Regions from separate parts of the Cupriavidus sp. SW-Y-13 genome, predicted to be linked through region 1. Evidence: predicted binding sites of a transcription regulator. Region 1 holds the regulator's gene; each other region holds the start of a gene.

What was found. Region 1 encodes sigma-54, which starts transcription at its own class of promoters, with help from an activator protein. Its sites were predicted from a motif close to TGGCANGNAANCTGCTTT; they were not measured.
Region 2: GA566_RS21065 (ammonium transporter) is a predicted target of sigma-54. The motif match lies at 5,022-5,039, and genes of this name have one in related genera.
Region 3: GA566_RS05055 (circularly permuted type 2 ATP-grasp protein) is a predicted target of sigma-54. The motif match lies at 2,440-2,457, and genes of this name have one in related genera.

Annotation. Positions count from the first base shown of each region.
Region 1 covers NZ_WHLX01000001.1:381,675-388,268, forward strand. Annotated here, with positions in the region: gene hprK (HPr(Ser) kinase/phosphatase) at 1-230, opposite strand, end outside; gene ptsN (PTS IIA-like nitrogen regulatory protein PtsN) at 290-745, opposite strand; gene hpf (ribosome hibernation-promoting factor, HPF/YfiA family) at 1,226-1,579, opposite strand; gene GA566_RS01805 (RNA polymerase factor sigma-54) at 1,630-3,111, opposite strand; gene lptB (LPS export ABC transporter ATP-binding protein) at 3,245-4,045, opposite strand; gene lptA (lipopolysaccharide transport periplasmic protein LptA) at 4,077-4,736, opposite strand; gene lptC (LPS export ABC transporter periplasmic protein LptC) at 4,804-5,433, opposite strand; gene GA566_RS01825 (SIS domain-containing protein) at 5,436-6,419, opposite strand; gene GA566_RS01830 (monovalent cation:proton antiporter family protein) at 6,587-6,594, shown strand, end outside.
Region 2 covers NZ_WHLX01000002.1:1,196,113-1,202,706, reverse strand. Annotated here, with positions in the region: gene mdoH (glucans biosynthesis glucosyltransferase MdoH) at 1-505, shown strand, start outside; gene GA566_RS21080 (hypothetical protein) at 605-1,186, opposite strand; gene GA566_RS21075 (Bcr/CflA family multidrug efflux MFS transporter) at 1,448-2,665, shown strand; gene GA566_RS21070 (mechanosensitive ion channel family protein) at 2,682-3,548, opposite strand; gene GA566_RS21065 (ammonium transporter) at 3,778-4,980, opposite strand; gene GA566_RS21060 (HU family DNA-binding protein) at 5,572-5,853, shown strand; gene GA566_RS21055 (acyl-CoA thioesterase) at 6,013-6,501, shown strand; gene GA566_RS21050 (CreA family protein) at 6,498-6,594, shown strand, end outside.
Region 3 covers NZ_WHLX01000001.1:1,099,870-1,106,463, forward strand. Annotated here, with positions in the region: gene edd (phosphogluconate dehydratase) at 1-1,581, shown strand, start outside; gene GA566_RS05050 (gluconokinase) at 1,752-2,270, shown strand; gene GA566_RS05055 (circularly permuted type 2 ATP-grasp protein) at 2,651-4,126, shown strand; gene GA566_RS05060 (alpha-E domain-containing protein) at 4,160-5,119, shown strand; gene GA566_RS05065 (transglutaminase family protein) at 5,213-6,034, shown strand; gene GA566_RS05070 (peptidase) at 6,126-6,594, shown strand, end outside.

The DNA.
Region 1 (6,594 bases):
TCGTCGTCGAGACGCTGGTAATAAAGGATTTCGGGTTTGCCGAGCACCTGGATCCGGTTCGGGTGGATCAGGTTCAAGTGGCCCACGAGGTCCGCCGCGGAGGTGGCTTCACGCGCGAACTCGACATCGAAGGCGCGGTCCGCACCTTCAAGGCCGGCGACCCACGACAGTTTGATGTCTGCTGCGTTGTCGTCGAAGATCGACTGCGAGGTGACGCCGGTGAGTTCCATGCGGGATGACTTTCAGGAGGGGGCGGTAGGACAGTGGGCTGCGGCGGGCGATTCCGGCGTTAGGGATGCCAGTCCGATAGCAACTGGTGGACGGCTTCCGGCGTGGGCAGCGTCGCCAGCCCTTCGCGCATTTCGCGGTCCGACAGCAACTGGGCAATTTCGGAAAGAATTTCCAGATGCTGCTGCGTGGCCTGCTCGGGCACCAGCAGGAAGATCAACAGCGAGACCGGCTTGCCATCGGGCGATTCGAACGGGATGGGTTCCGCCAGGCGCATGAAGCCCGCCAGCGGCTGCTTCAGGCCCTTGATGCGGCCGTGCGGAATGGCAACTCCAGCGCCAAGCCCGGTGGAACCCAGGGACTCGCGCGCAAAGAGGTTGTCGGTAACAGTGGCCCGCGCCACGCCATGGTTGTTCTCGAACAGGAGCCCGGCTTGCTCGAAGACCCGCTTCTTGCTGGTGACGGTGACGTCGAGATGGATGTTGCCAGGTGGCAGCAGTTTGGCCAAACGATTCATGGGCGATGCACGAGAAGTCCGAGTGACAAGCCGGCGCGCATGGACCGGCCCGCCGAGTTGGGGGCAATCAGGATATTGAGGTGCCAGTCGCCCGCATTGGAGCGTCCGGCCATTATAGAGCAGGGCTGCCACGCACTTGTGCGCTGCAGCGTCGCGCCTGCGGACTTCCGCCGCGAGGTCGTCGACCGGTTTGCCCACCCGAAATACTGCCCGACCCGTGCGCCTTCAGGGCGCACCGCCGGTTCCGCATGACGGGACCGTTCTGCCTGTGATTTGTGGTGCAGCATACACCGACATGCGAGAGATGCGAACACCTTCGGTGTATCAATTCGTCGCTTAGTGGTGTCGAGGTAACGCGTGAGGAATGGAAAGTTGTGCGGCAACCGGACGCCCCATCAAAAAAGCCGCGCAGATGCGCGGCTTTGCTCTCTTACTGTCAGTCCTCTCAGGACAACTGAAACTGTCGTTTCGTTGCGCTGGTTATTGTTGCTGTAGCTGCGCTTCGGCCATCTGGTACTTGACCGCCTCGCGGTCATGCCCTTGCACGCGATCCTTGTAGCGGATCACCTGGCGGTCGAGCTTGTCGACCAGACAGTCGATCGCCGCGTACAGGTCTTCATGATGGGCTTCGACGAAGATGTCCTTGCCTTTGAGGTGCAGATTGATTTCCGCGTACTGACGCTTGTCCTTTTCCTTGTGATTGTCGACTGATAGCAGCACGCTTACGCCAATGACCTGATCGAAATGTCTGACAATTCGCTCCAGTTTCGTTTCCACATACTCACGCAGCGGGGGCGTGATGTCGAGGTGGTGTCCACTGATCTTGAAGTTCATAGCGCTTCTCCTTCTGAAAGAGCCGCACCAGGCAGGCGGTTACGGCTCGGCTACAAAGACTTGCGGAGATTCACTGCGGGGATTTTCAATGCTTCGCGATATTTCGCCACCGTGCGGCGTGCGACCACAAAGCCCTGTTCGCCCAGCAGTTCGGCGATGCGGCTGTCGGAAAGAGGATTCCTGGGGTCTTCGGCTCCTATCAGTTGCTTGATCAGCGCGCGTATAGCCGTGGATGAGGCCGCGCCACCCGTCTCCGTGGAGACGTGGCTTCCGAAGAAGTACTTCAACTCGAAAGTACCCATCGGCGTGGCCATGTACTTGTTCGTTGTGACCCGGGAAATGGTCGACTCGTGTAAACCCAGTGTATCGGCAATTTCACGCAAAACCAAGGGGCGCATCGCGATTTCCCCGTGCGAGAAAAAGTTCTTTTGACGCTCCACAATCGCCTGCGACACCCGCAGGATCGTATCGAATCGTTGCTGGATGTTCTTGATGAGCCACCGCGCTTCCTGCAGCTTTTGCTGCAGTCCGGCAGCCCCTGCCTCGCCCTTCGCACCGCGCAGAATCTGCGCGTACATATCGTTGATGCGCAGGCGCGGCATCACGTCCGGATTGAGCTGCGCGATCCATCCGCTGCCGCTCTTGCGCACAAACACATCCGGCACCACGAAGTCCGCTTCCGGACGGCTGTACGCGTGTCCTGGATACGGTGCGAGGGAGCGGATCAATTCGTGCGCAGCCTTCAATGCTATTTCGTCCACCTGCAGGGCTTTCTTGAGCCGGGTGTAATCCCGTACGGCCAGCAGTTCCAGATGATGATTGACGATAGTCAGCGCCAGTTCGCGCTGCGGGTGCTTCAACCGCTTCAACTGCAAACTCAGGCACTCCGCAGCGTTGCGTGCCCCGACACCGGGTGGATCGAAGCTCTGCAGCAGCGTAAGTATCGCCTGCACCTCATCCACTTCGAACTCGAGTTCTTCCGGGAGTTCCGAACAAATTTCCTCGAGCGAGGCGCTCAGGTAACCGTCGTCGTCGAGCGACTCGATCAGGAAAATGGCCAGGCCCTTGTCGCGCACCGAGATCTTGAGTGGCGTGAGCTGCTCCATGAGGAACTCGCGCAGCGTCGGATCGGCGTCGCGCAGTTGCATCGGCGTCTTCTCGTCTTCGTCGCCTTGCGGGCGTCGCGCGAAGTCGTCGAGGCTCCAGTCGTTGCCGTAGTCCTCGCTGCCGGTATCGTTGTAGTTTTCCTCTTCGCCACCCGCCGCGCCATCGGCACGTTCGGTGCCGTTGGCCTGGGGTTCGGCCGGTGCGGGTGCCGGTGCGGTCTGGAGGTTGACCGAGCCGTCCGCGGCCACGCGCAGCGGACTATCCAGCCAGTCGTTCTCGCGCTCGAGCAACGGATTTTCCGTCAGCGCCTGCTCCACTTCCTGCTGCAGTTCCAGCGTGGAAAGCTGCAACAGCCGGATCGACTGTTGCAGCTGCGGGGTCAGGGCCAGATGCTGGGAGAGGCGGAGCTGAAGCGAAGGTTTCATGCGACCTATTCTATGCGCATCTTTCCGTTGTTGGAACGGAATTTGCTAGAACCTATCGCCCAACCTTGCGTGATCGGAAACGGCTTTGGAAAAACGGTGTGCAGCGTGGGCAGAAATTGCCGCACCGCACGCATCACATGCGGAAATTCTCGCCCAGATAGACGCGGCGCACAGATTCGTTGGCGATGATTTCCTCTGGCAGGCCGGATGCCAGCACCGTACCTTCGCTGATGATGTACGCGTGGTCGCAGATGCCCAGCGTCTCGCGAACATTGTGGTCGGTAATCAGCACGCCAATGTTGCGGGCCTTCAGGAAACTCACGATCCGCTGGATTTCGCCCACGGCGATAGGGTCCACACCGGCAAACGGTTCGTCCAGCAGGATGAAACGCGGCGACGACGCGAGCGCGCGGGCAATTTCCACCCGGCGGCGCTCACCGCCCGACAACGACAGTGCCGGGTTGTTGCGCAGGTGCGCGATCTGCAGGTCGTCCAGCAGGGAGTCGAGCCGGCGGTCGATCTCGGCCTTGGTCAGCGACTTGCCGTTTTCCACCTGCAGCTCCAGCACGGCGCGGATGTTTTCCTCGACATTGAGCTTGCGGAAGACCGACGCTTCCTGCGGCAGATAGGACAGGCCCATGCGCGCGCGCTCGTGGATCGCAAGGCCGCTGATGTGCTTGTCGTCCAGCACGATGTCGCCTTCGTCGAGTGCCACCAGCCCCACGATCATGTAGAACGATGTGGTCTTGCCCGCGCCGTTCGGACCCAGCAGGCCCACCACTTCACCGCTCTTGACGTCGAGCGACACATCCTTGACCACCGTGCGCGTGCCGTAGCGTTTCTTCAGATGGCGGACGACCAGCGTGCTGCTGTCGGTGCGGACGCTCGCAGCGGAAGAGGCGGCAGGGGAGGCGAGGGTGGCGGAGTCGTTCATCGGATACGGAGGCGATAGAAGGGGCTGTGTTTCAGGGCTTGGCCGGGGCCGTGGACGGCTTCAGGTCCAGCGGGGCGCCGCTCGCGGCGGGGGCGCTGGCATCGGCGCGCGGCGACAGCACGGCGCGTACGCGGCCCGACGGGTTGCCCGCGGTGGTGTTGTTGTCGCCGCCGGTGGCGGTGTAGTACTCGTTGCGGCTGTCATAGGTGATCACGGCGCCGCGGATTTCGTCGAGGATCTTGGCGCCGACGCCCGAGACACGTGCCGCGCGGGCATGGCCGATCAGCTTGTTGACCTCGGTCTTGCCATCGTATTCGATGCGGTCGCCCCAGCCGTCGATGTATTCGTCCACGCCGTCGCGCTTCTGGCGGATGTACGCCTGGCGGCCCGGCTTGGACGTGGCAATGGCGTACTGGTAGCCCTCGGGGTCCGTGCGCAGTTCGGCAGCGTCGGATTTCAGCACCATCGTGCCCTTGGTCAGCACCACGTTGCCGGTGAGGGTGTAGATCTGCTTGACGTCATCGTAGCTGGCATTGTCCGCTTCGAGCACGAGGGGCTTGGCCTGGTCCGCGCGCTCGGCAAAAGCGGGCTGGACCATGCTCATGGCGAGCGCGAGTCCGAGGGCGGCTAGGGCCGTCAATCGGGCGGGCGCCGGGCGGCGACAGGACGATGTCGACAGGGATGCAGTCATGTTTGGCAAATGATGAGATAGGGAAGGCGGCCAGGCGATGCGGCAGGACGAGCCTGCCAGCCGGGTGTCACTGGGTCCTGGCCTGCCCCTGCGGCGGGTTCATGACGATCGTGCCGCGTACGTTGCCCAGCAATTGTACTTCGCGGGTGACGTTGTTGAAGATCAGCCCGTTGGCCGTCATGACCGAAGGTCCGCGCGTCAGCTCCACGTTCTTGTCTGTCTTGACGATGTCGTCATTGACGAGCAGCTGGAAGTATTGCGACGTGGCGGTCATGCGCGGATCCTTCGACGGATCCACGCCGGCCTGCCGCACGATCACGGCGTTGCCGTAAAGGTCGATGATCGTGCCCTCGGCGTTCATGACGCCGCGATTGGCGTTGGCGGTCACGGGCGGGCGGTCCGGCTGGAAGGCACGCATGGCCGGCTTGGTCACGTCGTAGGTCTGGTCATCCTCGAAGTGGACCATCTTCACTCCGGTGAAGCGGATCTTGGTCGTGCCATCCGCAGCCAGTTCCGTGGCCGAGAACCGTTCCATCCAGTAGTCCGGTTCGTGGCGCTTGGTGCGTGACTGGTCTGTGCCGGTGCTCGGCGAGTTCAGTTGGACGAGCCAGAACGTGCTGCCGGCGACGATGGCCATCAGCAGCAGCGGCAACAGCCGCATGATCACGCCCGTGAGTCTGGACAGGAAGTCCGGCATGTTCAGATGACCTTGGCACGCGTGAGGTCATGGATGTGCAAGGCACCGACCAGGCGGCCGTCGTGGTCGACGACGAGCAACTGGTTGATGCGGTTTGCTTCCATGACCTGCACCGCTTCCACCGCGAGCTGGTCCTGGTTGACCATGCGCGGGTTGCGGTGCATGACCTCGCCGATGGGCACGGTCTTCCAGTCGGTCGAGGTCTCCAGCAGGCGGCGCAGGTCGCCGTCGGTGAACACGCCCACGGCGCGGCCCTCGGGGTCGACGACCGCCGTCATGGCCATGCCCTTGCGCGTGATTTCCATCAGTGCCTGGGCCAGCGGCGTGGTCTCGCGGACTTCCGGCACGGCGTTGCCCGAGCGCATGACGTCGCGCACATGAGTCAGCAGCTTGCGGCCGAGCGCGCCGCCCGGGTGCGAGCGGGCAAAATCTTCCTCGCCGAAGCCGCGCGCGTCGAGCACGGCCACGGCCAGCGCGTCGCCCAGCGCCAGTGCGGCGGTGGTGCTGGCCGTCGGCGCCAGGTTCAGCGGGCAGGCTTCCTGTGCCACGGCGCCATCGAGATGGGCGTCGGAGAGCTTGGCCAGGTTCGATTCCGGGTTGCCGGTAATAGAGATCAGGCTGGCGCCAATCCGCTTGACGATCGGGATGATCGACAGCAGTTCGGCGGTCTCGCCGGAATTGGAGAATGCGATCAGGACGTCGTCCCGCGTGATCATGCCGAGGTCGCCATGGCTGGCCTCGGCAGGATGTACGAAGAACGACGGCGTGCCGGTGGAAGCCAGCGTGGCCGCCACCTTGCGGCCGATGTGGCCGGACTTGCCGATACCGGAGACGACCACGCGGCCCGTGCAGCCGAGAATGATCTCGACGGCCTTCGCGAAGGCGGGCGTCAGGCGTCCGGCCAGCGCCGAAACGGCGTCTGCCTCGATCTGGAGAGTGTGGCGAGCGAGCGCGAGTGCTCGATTCGCATCGAAATTGGCTATCATGGCGCTGGAGTATACCAACGAATGCGATGGCGTCTGGCCCGGCTTTCCTGCCCTCCAGCTGAGACGACCGCCGCACTTGCCGTCGTTTGCCGTCTTTTGCCGGCGGGGTGCAGAGCCGGTCGTGGCGCGTGCCCGGCCGGATAGCTGAAGCCCTTCAAGCCCGCCGAATGCATTC
Region 2 (6,594 bases), on a different contig from region 1:
GAGCCCGGGCTTCATCTGGTGGCTGCTGCCGATCGTCGGGTCGCTGGCGTTGTCGATTCCCTTGTCGGTCATGCTGTCACGCGTGCCACTGGGCCGTGCAGCACGCCGTGCGGGGCTGTTCATGATCCCGGAAGAAACGCTGGTGCCGCGCGAGATCGTCGAGACGCAGCAGCATGTGGAAAGCGCGCAGCACACGCCGGGGTTTGTCGATGCCGTGGTGGACCCCGTGACCAATGCGCTGATGTGCGCCACGGCCACCGCGCGGACGATCCAGCCCGAGCCGGCCCGATTGCAGCATGCCTCGCTGGTGCAGCATGCGTTGACCAATGGCCCGGGATCGCTGTCGCCGGCCCAGAAGCATGTGTTGCTGGGCGATCCGTTTGCGCTGTCGAAGCTGCACGAACTCGTATGGGGATCGCCGCTCGCGGACAGCGCGTGGAAGGAGACCCGGGTACTGTTGCGCCGCGCGCCGAACGTGCTGCCGCTACGGCCACGCCCGCTCTGACGCGGGTGTCCACAAGAAGAGCGGCAGGCCAGTGGCCTGCCGTTTTTTATGGGTGCGTGGGGATTGACGGACGCGTTTTAAACGCCTGACGCAGGGGCGCTAACGCAGCGCGGACACGCAGATCGGCGCGTTGATGTAGACGTCGCCCACACGGCGTTCGCCGCGGTCGTTCCGCGTCATGTAGCGGAACATCATGCTCACGCCGATCTTGGTCAGGATTTCCACGTCGCGGTTCGCGCAGATGTTGCGCTGGAGCGGGGCGGCGTAGTTCACCTCGAAGCTGGCGAGGTCCAGCATCGGCCCGCGATAGTTGGTCAGCTCCAGTTGGAACAGCACGTGCTTGCCCGGAATGGACTGGCAGCGGCGCAGCCGCGTTTCGCCGTCGATCTCGATGGGCAACGCGTCATTGAGCTGCCGGCAGGCGCGCGCCAGGACGCTGTCAGGACGATTCGTGCTGCGCAGCAATTCGGGCACACCGGCCGCACCGGTGTTCTGGCCGGTGGCGGCGCCCTTGAGCATGCGTGAGAGTGCTTCGGCTTCGTCAACCACCACGGGCGCGGGTGACGAGGCGGGTGCCACGGCTGCGGGCCGGCCAGGCGCGGCCCATGCGGGCAGCGGCGGCAAGGCTGCTAAGGCAACCAGGCTGAGCGAGGCTATAAACGGCTTGGATCGTATGGTCATGCAGGATAACGGTGCCGGGGACGGGTCCCGTGATCCGTCTTCCGCGATGCGTCTGACTGCTTGGTCTGGATAACATCCGTACCGACAGGCAGGCATTGTACCCTCCACCTTGGCACACGTGAAAGCCGCGCCACACATGGATTTGCATGGTTGGAATGGTTGAGGCGGAATTTCCACGGTACTTGCAGCGGCTTGACGGATGGACCGCTACACGTTCCCGCGCTGTGCAACAATTGCGCCCAGACTTTCCGGAATCCTTTCATGACGTTCCATACGAGCGCGCCTTCTTCGGCGCGCTTTCCGCTCTGGCTGCTGATCTGCGCGTCGCTGACAGCCATCGCACCGCTTTCCATCGACATGTACCTGCCGGCCTTCCCGGCACTGGCGGCAGACCTGCGTACCGATATCGGACAGGTGCAACTCACGCTCGGCACGTTCCTGGTGGGGCTGGCCATCGGGCAGGCGTTCTATGGGCCGATCAGCGATCGCTACGGTCGCAAGGCGCCGCTCTATGTTGGCTTGACGCTCTACGGCCTGGCCGCTGCAGGTTGTGCGCTGGCATCGAGCGTGGAGTCTCTGATGCTGTGGCGCTTCTTGCAGGCGCTCGGCGGATGCACCGGGCTGGTGGTGTCGCGTGCAGTGATCCGCGACCGGCTGGAAGCCCGCGAGTCGGCGCGCGCGTTCTCGTCGCTGATGCTGGTGATGGGGCTGGCGCCTATCCTGGCACCGCTGATCGGCGGGGCAGTGCTCGCGGCGGCCGGCTGGCGCGCGATTTTCTGGATCCATTGCGGCGCTGCTGTCCTGCTGCTGTGGTTCGTCCATTCGCGCATGGAAGAGTCGCTCGATCCGCAACGGCGCCGCACGCTGCATCCCGGTACGGTGCTGCGCGGTTACTGGGAACTGCTGCGCGATCGGGAATTCCTGGGCTATTCGCTGTCGGCTGGCTGCGTGCAGGGCGGCATGTTCGCCTATATTGCTGGCTCGCCGTTTGTGCTGATCGAACTGCATGGCATCGATCCCTCCCACTACGGCTTTGTCTTTGGCGCGAATGCGTTCGGCCTGATCGCGATGTCGCAGGTCAATGCACGACTGGTGCGTGCACGCGCGCTCGATGACATATTGCGTACGGCCCTGTTTGCGCCGTGCATCGCGGGCCTGGTGCTGGCCGCGACGGCGCTGCTCGGCCTCGCTTCATTGCCGGTGCTGCTGTGCTGCTTCTTCGTGTTTCTCGCCGGACTCGGCTGCATCACGCCCAATGCTTCGGCATTGGCGCTGTCGCGTCAGAGCCATCGCGCAGGCACGGCCTCGGCGCTGATGGGTACGCTGCAATTCGGCTTCGGCACGATAGCGGGCGCGGCAGTCAGCGTCTGGCACGACGGCACGGCGTTGCCGCTGGCCGTCGTGATGGCGATCTGTGGAAGCGGCGCCGTCCTGCTGCGCCTGTATGGGCGAGCTGGCCTGCAGCCGCAACCTCACTGACGACTTCGGGCGGGATTCAGGCCGCCTGGTTGGCGGGTTGCGCAGGCGCCATCGGCACGGCTGGCGAGTTCTGCATGACCACGACCTGTGCCGGCATCGGCGCGGCAAATCCGGCCTGGCCAAAGGTGTCGCGAATCGTGCGGTTGGTATCGAAATAGACCTGCCAGTAGTGATCGTTATGGCAGAACGGCCGGACGGCCAGCACCGGCCCCACGAGCGTGAATTCAAGGATCTCGACTTCCACGGCTGGGTCAGGCAGCACGTTGGGAATCGCGGCAATCTTTTCCTTGAGCAGCGCGGTGGCCGCTGCCACATCGGTGGAGCCGGCCAGTTGCGCTTTCAATTCCACGCGCCGGAACGCATTGGCCGTGAAGTTCTGGATCGTGTCCGAGAAAATCTTGTTGTTGCCGACCACGGTCATGACGTTGTCGGGGGTATTCATCGAGGTGGCGAACAGTCCGATTTCTACCACCGTGCCGGTGACGCCGCCGATGGTGACGAAGTCGCCGACCTTGAACGGCCGCAGTACCACCAGAAACGCGCCTGCTGCGAAGTTCGCCATCAGCCCTGACCATGCCATGCCGATGGCGACGCCCGCCGCAGCAATCAGTGCCGCAAACGTGGTGGTCTGGATGCCGAAGTAACCGAGGATGCCAATTACCAGCACCACGTTCAGCGTGACGGTGACAATCGATCCGACATAGCGCAGCAGGGTGGGATCGACGCTCTGTTTGGCCAGCGATTTCTGCACCAGCCGCACCACGAAATGAATCAGCCAGCGGCCCACGACCCAGAATGCCAGGGCAGCGAGAATCTTGACCCCGAATACTGTGGCGTAGCCGTAAATGATGTCGCGGATGCTTTGCAGCGAGGTGGTATCCATGAGACACGCTCCAGTTTTGACGGGCAGGAAAAAACCAGGGACGGCGAAAGAGAAAACGCTGTCGGGAATGTCAGGATTGCGAGACACGCCTGTTGCGGCGTTTGGGGAGGGGCAAGGGCATTATTGGACGCGCGGGCCCGAAAGTTCAAGTCAAACTTTGTGATGTCGGCGTTGCTGCGCGACCGGCGTTCAGCGCGATGTGCCGGTCGCGCGTGTCATCGGAACCGTCTTACCAGTTCGTCTCCCGCTCTGGCGTGGCCGAGATGCGGTGCAGGGTCAGGTCGGCGCCGTTGAATTCTTCCTCGGCATCGAGACGAATGCCGACGAACTTCTTCAGCGCGCCATAGACCAGCGTGCCGCCGACAACTGCCACGATGATGCCCGCCAGCGTGCCGGTGATCTGCGACACCAACGATACGCCGCCCATGCCGCCCAGCATGCGCGTGCCGAAGATGCCCGCCGCGATGCCGCCCCACGCGCCGCAGAGGCCGTGCAGCGGCCAGACGCCGAGCACATCGTCGATATGCCACTTGTTCTGCGCCAGCGTAAACAGATAGACGAACAGCAGTCCGGCCACCGCGCCGGTGACGAGCGCGCCAAGCGGATGCATGATGTCCGAGCCCGCGCAGACAGCCACCAGACCAGCCAGCGGGCCGTTATAGGAGAACCCAGGGTCATTGCGCCCGGCCGCCCACGCAGCCAGTGTGCCGCCGACCATCGCCATCAGCGAGTTGATGGCCACCAGACCGCTGATCTTGTCGATGGTCTGGGCGCTCATCACGTTGAAGCCGAACCAGCCCACGGCCAGCACCCATGCCCCAAGCGCCAGGAACGGAATGTTCGAAGGCGGATGCGCGCTGATGCGGCCATCCTTCTGATACCGGCCACGCCGCGCGCCAAGCAGCAGCACGGCGGGCAGGGCGATCCATCCGCCAACCGCATGCACGACCACCGAACCGGCAAAGTCATGGAAGGGCGCGCCAGTCACCGAGGCCAGCCAGTCCTGCAGCCCGAACCGGTTGTTCCAGACGATACCCTCGAAGAACGGATAGACAAATCCCACCAGCACGAACGTAGCCACCAGTTGCGGGTTGAACCTGGAGCGCTCGGCGATACCGCCGGAGATGATCGCCGGGATGGCCGCTGCGAAGGTGGCCAGGAAGAAGAACTTCACGAGTTCGTGGCCGTTCTTCTCCGCAAGCACTTCGGCACCGGAGAAAAACTGGACGCCGTAGGCGATCGTATAACCGATGAAGAAATAGGCCAGGGTTGAGACCGCAAAGTCGACCAGTATTTTCACCAGTGCATTGACCTGGTTTTTCTTCCGTACGGTGCCCAGTTCCAGGAACGCAAATCCGGCGTGCATGGCCAGCACCATGATTGCGCCGAGCAGGATGAACAGCGCATCCGTGCCAGTCTTCAGGTTATCCATCGTTATCTTTGCCCGATTTATGCTCGAAATGGGAGCAGCGATAAGCAATTTGCGTTCCTGAAAAGGCGGCAAAACGGGGAAATTCGCGCAAACACGGTGCGAAATGCACTGGGACGGCGCTCTTCAGCCGGGCTTCCGGACGGCATCGGCGCCGCTGACGCTGGAAAGGGAGGTAGTTATCCAGCAATGCGAGAGACCTTATGCGCCAGATTGACGCATTTGCGGCGATGCAGCAGACCCGAAAAGGTGCATGGAAATTTCCTGCACCATCGTGATGCTTTGCGCTTGGGCGGAATAATCGAAGGCGGGGGAGCATATTATTGCTGACACGCCACTTTTTCGATCTATTCTCGGTTTCTCACCCAAGTGCGCCGTTCTTTACATGAAATTCAAATAATGTGATGTCGCGATCTGGGAAACAGAGGGGTAAAACGCCCGCTAAGTGTTGCCACAGAACGATTTGCGGCGGTTTTCGTTGCATTGGTGCCACTGGGGATTGCTCAAGCCTTAATGGGCAGATTAGACTGCGCCGATCGGACTTTTTGCCACTTGGCATAAGTCCGGTGACGACGACCAACAAGGGAAACAGCCATGAATAAAGGTGAACTGGTATCGGCCATCGCCGCGGAAGCAGAACTCAGCAATGCCGCCGCCGAGCGCGCGCTGAACGCTGCGCTGGACAGTATCAAGAAGGCAGTAGCCAAGGGTGACTCCGTCACGCTGGTGGGTTTTGGCAGCTTCAGCTCGGGCAAGCGTGCCGCCCGTACCGGTCGCAATCCGCGTACTGGTGAAACCATCAAGATCCCGGCAGCAAAGACGGTGAAGTTCTCCGCCGGCCAAGGTTTCAAGGACGCCGTGAACAAGAAGAAGTAAGCGCATCACGTCTGCGGAGTACAGAGAGCGGCCTGCGGGGCCGCTTTTCTTTTTTGTGCCGGGTCTCTTCTCGCGGAATTCCTATCTCTATTCGTGCCATTGCGAGGCGTGTCGCGTTACACTGCCCGCGCCTCAGGCTCGAATTCTGGATTTTCAGCGATGAACGATTTGTCCCACCAGCTTTCCATGACCGTGCTGATGACGCCGGACATGGCCAATTTCTCCGGCAATGTCCACGGCGGCACCATTCTGAAGTACCTGGACATGGTCGCGTATGCCTGCGCCAGCCGCTACGCCGGCCGCTACGTGGTGACGCTCTCGGTGGACCAGGTGATGTTCCGCCAGCCGATCCACGTAGGCGAACTCGTGACGTTCCTTGCCGCCGTCAACTTCACGGGCCGCAGCTCGATGGAGATCGGAATCAAGGTGGTGACGGAAAATATCCGCAGCAAGGTTGTGCGCCACACCAATAGCTGCTATTTCACGATGGTTGCCGTGGACGACAACGGTGCGCCCGCCGAGGTGCCGCCGCTGCAGCCGCGCGACGAAGTGGAGCGCCAGCGCTTCGAGGCCGCCAAGCAACGCCGCGCGCTGCGCCAGGAAATGGAACGCAGGCACGACGAGATCAAGGGAGCAACATCGGAATGAGCGTCAGGAACGTCGTCAGGACTGGGCTGTGCGTCATGGTGGCGTGCTTTGCAGCCGCCGTCCATGCCGAGGAAATCGGCAGCGTATCGACGA
Region 3 (6,594 bases), 720 kb from region 1:
CAGGTGGCGGGCGGCGTGCCGGCCATGTGCGATGGCATCACGCAGGGCAACGCCGGTATGGAGCTCTCTCTGTTCTCGCGCGATGCCATTGCCATGAGCACCGCCGTTGGGCTGTCGCACAACACGTTCGACGCGGCGCTGATGCTCGGCGTCTGCGACAAGATCGTGCCGGGCCTGCTGATGGGCGCGCTCCAGTTCGGGCACCTGCCCGTGGTGTTCGTGCCAGCGGGGCCGATGGCTACCGGACTGTCGAACAAGGAGAAGGCGCGGGTGCGCCAGCTCTACGCCACGGGACAGGTGGGGCGCGATGCATTGCTCGAAGCTGAAAGCGCCGCGTATCACAGCGCCGGCACGTGCACGTTTTATGGCACCGCCAACAGCAACCAGTTCCTGATGGAAATCATGGGCCTGCACATGCCCGGCGCGGCGTTCGTGCATCCGGATAGCGGGTTGCGCGACGCATTGACCACCGCCGCCGCGCAGCGCGCCCTGGCGCTGATCGCGCGGGGTCGCGAGTACACGCCGCTGGCGCAGGTCGTGGACGAACGCGCCATCGTCAATGCGATGGTCGGCTTGCTGGCAACCGGCGGATCGACCAACCATACGATCCACCTCGTTGCCATGGCACGCGCGGCAGGGATTGTCATCGACTGGAACGACTTCGACCGTCTGTCGGCCGTCACGCCGCTGCTGGCGCGTGTCTATCCGAATGGCGCTGCCGATGTGAACCATTTCCATGCAGCAGGCGGTGTGGCCTACGTGATCGGCCAGCTTCTGGAGGCCGGACTACTGCACGAGGATGTGCAGACAGTGGCCGGGCGGGGCCTGGCGCGTTACACGCAGGAACCGGTGATGACCGATGGTATGTTGCGCTGGCGCGATGGCCCCACCGTCAGTGGCGACTCCAGCGTGCTGGCACCGGCGTCGGCGCCATTCTCGGCCGAGGGCGGGTTGCGGTTGATGGCCGGTAACCTCGGGCGCGGCGTGATCAAGGTCTCGGCCGTGGCCGACGAGCATCGTGTGGTGCAGGCGCCGGCGCGCGTCTTCGAATCGCAGGAGGCGCTGCAGGCCGCCTTCGACGCCGATGAACTGAATCGCGATGTGGTGGCCGTGGTGCGCTTCCAGGGGCCGAATGCCAATGGCATGCCCGAATTGCATCGGCTGACGCCGGGGCTGGGCGCGTTGCAGGACGCTGGTCACAAGGTGGCACTGGTGACCGATGGCCGCATGTCGGGCGCATCGGGCAAGGTGCCAGCCGTGATCCACGTTGGCCCCGAGGCGCTGGCAGGCGGTCCGCTGGCCCGTGTGTGTGACGGGGACGTCATTCGCGTGGATGCCGTGGCCGGCACGCTCGAACTGGTGGGCGATGCCTCGGTGCAGGCGGAGTTTGCAGCGCGCCAGCCGGTTGCCGCGCCTGAGGATAATTTCGCGCAGTTCAGCATGGGGCGCGGCCTGTTCGGCCTGTTCCGCCGCCATGCGCGGATTGCCGAGGAAGGGGGCAGCGCGCTGGACCTCTCCGAAGCGGATGCCATGTCGAGTGTTCCCGCGTCTGTCCAAACGGGCGTCGCCGTCGCACAATAGGTTCATCCGTTCACACAGCAGGCTCGTTCCGGGCCGTCGTTTTCAGATTCTTCTTATTCGTTTCCCCGGGCGCCACGGTGCCTGGGGTACCGCCGTGCAACCGCAATGGTTCGTGGCGGCTACCGACAAGGGTGGCGACACCATCCGACACCATGATCGATGGAGCAGACATGATTTATATCCTGATGGGCGTTTCTGGCAGCGGCAAGACCACCGTGGGCCAGATGCTGGCGCAGCGCCTGCATTGCGGCTTCCATGATGCCGACACGTTTCACAGCGAGGCCAACAAGGCCAAGATGCACGCCGGCGTGCCGCTGACCGATGACGACCGCTGGCCGTGGCTGGCTGCCATGCGGGCGGCTATCGACGAAGCCCGTGCAGAAGGGCGCACCCATGTGTTTACCTGCTCCGCGCTGCGCCAGGTCTACCGCGATCGGCTGAACCCTCCGGAAGGCGGCGTGACCTTTGTGTTCATGAAGGGCGATGCATCGACGATTGGTGGCCGCCTGTCGGTCCGCGAAGACCATTTCTTCAACCCGGCCCTGCTGCAAAGCCAGTTCGACACACTGGAGGAGCCGCGCGACGCGCTGGTGCTCGATATCCGCCGGACGCCGGAGGCGCTGGTGCAGGACATACTGGATAACTGCCCGCCGGAGTCGGCGTCGTGTGCGGGCGGCACGGCGCGATAGTTTGCGTCTCTCCGGTTTGCTCCCCTCTCCCTCAGGGAGAGGGGCGGGGGAGAGGGCAAACCGTGCAAATTGCGAAGTGGCTGGCAAGCAGAGCCACCAGCCCTCTCCCCCAACCCCTCTCCCACTTCGCGGGAGAGGGGAGCAAAACCTCCTGCCAGGCGTAGTCCCCTGGCAAGCATCTTGCTAAACCGTTTTGCGTGCCGGTGCATGTCTCGCACATGCAACCCTTGCGGGAATTGCCGGCGCGGGTATGCTGAAAGCGTTGTCTCGATAAAGCATCAATGAACGGGAGGCCGGCGGCGTCGCCAGACAGTCGTCGGAAGCGGCAGGCGAGGAGACTGCACGCAGCTGGCGCCCATTTCCACGAAGGAGCGGCCATCATGGCGGCGCGGTTTTTCGACGAGATGCTGGAAGGGCGGGAAGATGGCACATTGACGGGCATCGAAGCCGGTCAGGCGTTGCCGACCGGGGCGGTGCGGCCCCACTACCGCAACTTTGCCGACTGGCTGGGCGGGCAGTCCGGCGGGTCAATGGACAACAAGCGGGCGGAGGCGGACCTGATCTTTCGCCGGGTGGGCATCACCTTTGCCGTCTATGGCGACAAGGACGAGTCCAACAGCGGCACCGAGCGGACGATTCCGTTCGACGTGATCCCGCGCATTTTTCCGGCCAGTGAATGGGCCACCCTGGAGCGCGGGTTGCGGCAACGCGTCGCAGCGCTGAACCGTTTCATACACGATATCTACCACGGCCAGGACATCATCCGGGCTGGCGTGATTCCGCCTGACCAGATCTACAACAACGCGCAGTACCGGCCCGAGATGCTCGGCATCGACGTGCCGCGCGATATCTACGCGCACGTCGCTGGCATCGACGTGGTGCGTGCGGGCGAGGGCGAGTTCTACGTGCTGGAAGACAACCTGCGCGTACCGTCGGGCGTGTCCTACATGCTTGAGAACCGCAAGATGATGATGCGGTTGTTCCCCGAACTGTTCGCGCGCAATCGCGTGGCACCGGTGGCGCATTACCCGGATCTGCTGCTCGACATGCTGCGCAGCGTGTCGCCGCAGAACATTGCGGACCCCACCGTGGTGGTGCTCACGCCGGGCATGTACAACTCCGCGTATTTCGAGCACGCGTTCCTGGCCCAGCAGATGGGCGTGGAACTGGTGGAGGGCAGCGACCTCTTTGTCGAGGACGATCACCTCTACATGCGTACCACGCAGGGGCCGCAACGGATCGACGTGATCTACCGCCGCGTGGACGATGACTTCCTCGATCCGCTCGCATTCCGGCCGGACTCCACGCTCGGCGCGGCCGGTTTGCTGTCGGTCTACCGGGCCGGCAATGTGACGATCAGCAACGCGATTGGCACCGGGGTGGCCGACGACAAATCGATCTATCCGTACGTGCCGGACATGATCCGCTTCTACCTGGGCGAGGAAGCCATCCTGTCGAACGTTCCCACGTATATGTGCCGGCGCCCCGATGACCTGCAGTACGTGCTCGACAACATGGAGAAGCTCGTGGTCAAGGAGACGCACGGTGCCGGCGGCTACGGCATGCTCGTGGGTCCGGCTGCCACCCGTGCCGAGATCGAGCAGTTCCGCGAAGTGGTCAAGTCCCGCCCCGAGCAGTACATCGCCCAGCCCACGCTGGCGCTGTCCACTTGCCCCACGTATGTGGAATCGGGCATCGCGCCGCGCCATATCGACCTGAGGCCGTTCGTGCTGTCTGGCAAGGAAGTTCGGATGGTGCCTGGCGGACTGACGCGCGTGGCATTGCGTGAAGGGTCGCTGGTGGTGAATTCCTCGCAGGGCGGAGGCACCAAGGACACCTGGGTACTGGAACGCTGAACGCCGCGAACAACGACAAGCCGGGAGCCCATCATGCTGAGCCGTACCGCCGACCACCTGTTCTGGATGGCCCGCTACACCGAGCGCGCGGAGAACACCGCGCGCATGCTCGACGTCAACTACCAGACCTCGCTGCTGCCGCAGTCGGCCGAAATGGCCGAGCAGGGCTGGTGGGCCATGCTCGATATTTCTGAGTTGACGCACGCCTATGACCACAAGTACGGGTTGCTGCATCGTGACGATGTGATCGACTTCATGGTGCGCGACATGACCAATCCGTCGTCAATCATGAGCTGCCTGCGGGCGGCCCGCGAGAATGCCCGTGCAGTGCGCGGATCATTGACGACCGAGGTCTGGGAGACCATCAACACCACCTGGCTCGATGTCCAGCGCATGATCGCGGATGGGGAGTTGCGTCAGGACCCGTCGCGCTTTTTCGAATGGGTGAAATTCCGCTCGCACCTGGCGCGTGGCGTGCAGTTCGGCACGATGCTCAAGGACGACGCGTTTCATTTCATGCGGCTTGGCACGTTCCTGGAGCGCGCCGACAACACCGCGCGGATTCTCGACGTCAAGTTCCAGGCATCGGGTCGCGACGACAGCGACACCGACGATCCCAACCGCGAGCAGAACGATTTCTACCACTGGGCGGCGGTGCTGCGTTCGGTGTCGGGCTTCGAGGTCTACCGCAAGATCTACCGTGCCGTGATCACGCCCCAGCGCGTGGCGGAGTTGCTGATCCTGCGGCCGGACATGCCACGCTCGCTGGTGTCGAGCATGGACGAGGTAGTCGCGATCCTGGCGCTGGTGGCCAACCAGCAGTCAGCGGAGACCATGCGCCAGGCTGGTAAACTCCACGCCGATTTGAAATACGCGCGCATCGACGACATTTTTGCTGTCGGCCTGCACGCCTACCTGACCAGCTTCCTGGAACGCATCGGCGATCTCGGCAACGGTATCAGCCGCGATTTCCTTGTGCCGCTGGCTGCCTGAGTCGATTGCGCAGAGTGGATCACCCGTCCGGCACCCTATGTGCCGGACGCGGAACGCTGGAGGGCAGGTGTGCCGTAGCGCGCACTATGCATCGTGAAATATCGGATCCACCACAAGACTGTCTATCACTACACCGAGCCCGTACGCCGCAGCGTGCATGAACTGCGTCTGGCGCCGCGCTCGGGGCCGCTGCAATCGGTTGCGGACTGGCAACTGAACGTTCCCGGCAACCTGACCGAAGCACGGGATGGCTTCGGCAATATCGTCCACAACTTCACGATGGCGGGCCCGGCCCGCAGGATCGCTATCGCCGCGACGGGCGAAGTGGAGGTCAGGACGGGCGAGGGCGGCCATCAGGCCTTTCATGACTTGCCTGAAGCCGGCGAGGCGCGCGTATCGCCGCTTTACTTCATGACCGGGACACCGCTGACCCAGGCGCCTGCCGATCTGCAGGGATTTGCCGCGCCGTACCTGGCGGCCGGGCACGATATGCCCGCGTTGCTGGCGCTGGCCGACGGGGTGGCCACCCGTGTGCGCTACAAGGCCAACACTACCGACGTGGGCACTTCGGCCGCAGACGCATTCCGGCTGGGCAGCGGGGTGTGCCAGGACCAGGCGCAGGTGATGGTCGCGGCGTGCCGCGCGCTCGGTATTCCCGCTCGCTATGTCAGCGGTTACTTCTACGATCCGGCCGCCACGGCCATGGCGAGCCACGCGTGGACCGACATTTGCCTCGATGCCGACCAGGGCCTCTGGTGCAGCATCGACGTCACGCACCGTTGTGTCACAGATACTCGCCATGTGCGACTCGCCGTGGGGCGCGACTACGCTTCCGCCGCACCAATCCGGGGCATTCTGGAGGGTGGCGCGGGCGAGACGTTGGAAGTGGATATCTCTATCGCACCTGTGGCCTAGTCCCCTCTCCCGCCCGTTCAAACGCTCCGTTCTTGCCGAGCGGCTAGAATGCAAGCTTGCCGCCCCGGCAGCCCCAACAATCAATCACTTCATGACGTACTGCGTAGCCATGCGGCTGGATGCCGGCCTGGTATTCCTCTCCGATTCCCGAACCAATGCCGGCGTGGACGCCATTTCCACTGCCCGGAAAATGACTGTTTTCGAAGAGCCAGGCGATCGGATGATGGTGCTGATGACCGCCGGTAACCTGGCTATCAGCCAGTCGGTGCGCCAATGCCTGGCCGAGGCGCGTGACGAAAAACGCTCGCTGTGGACGGCCCGCGACATGTTCGAGGCCGCCACCATCGTGGGCGAAGCTGTGCGTGCCGTGCACAAGCGTGATGCCCACGCGCTGCGCGACGCCGGCATCGATTTCAACGTGAGCATCGTGTTCGGCGGCCAGATCCGGGGCGAGCGTACGCGGCTGTTCAATATCTATGCGGCAGGCAATTTCGTCGAAGCCACGCCTGAGAACTGCTACTTCCAGATTGGCGAGGCCAAGTACGGCAAGCCGATTATCG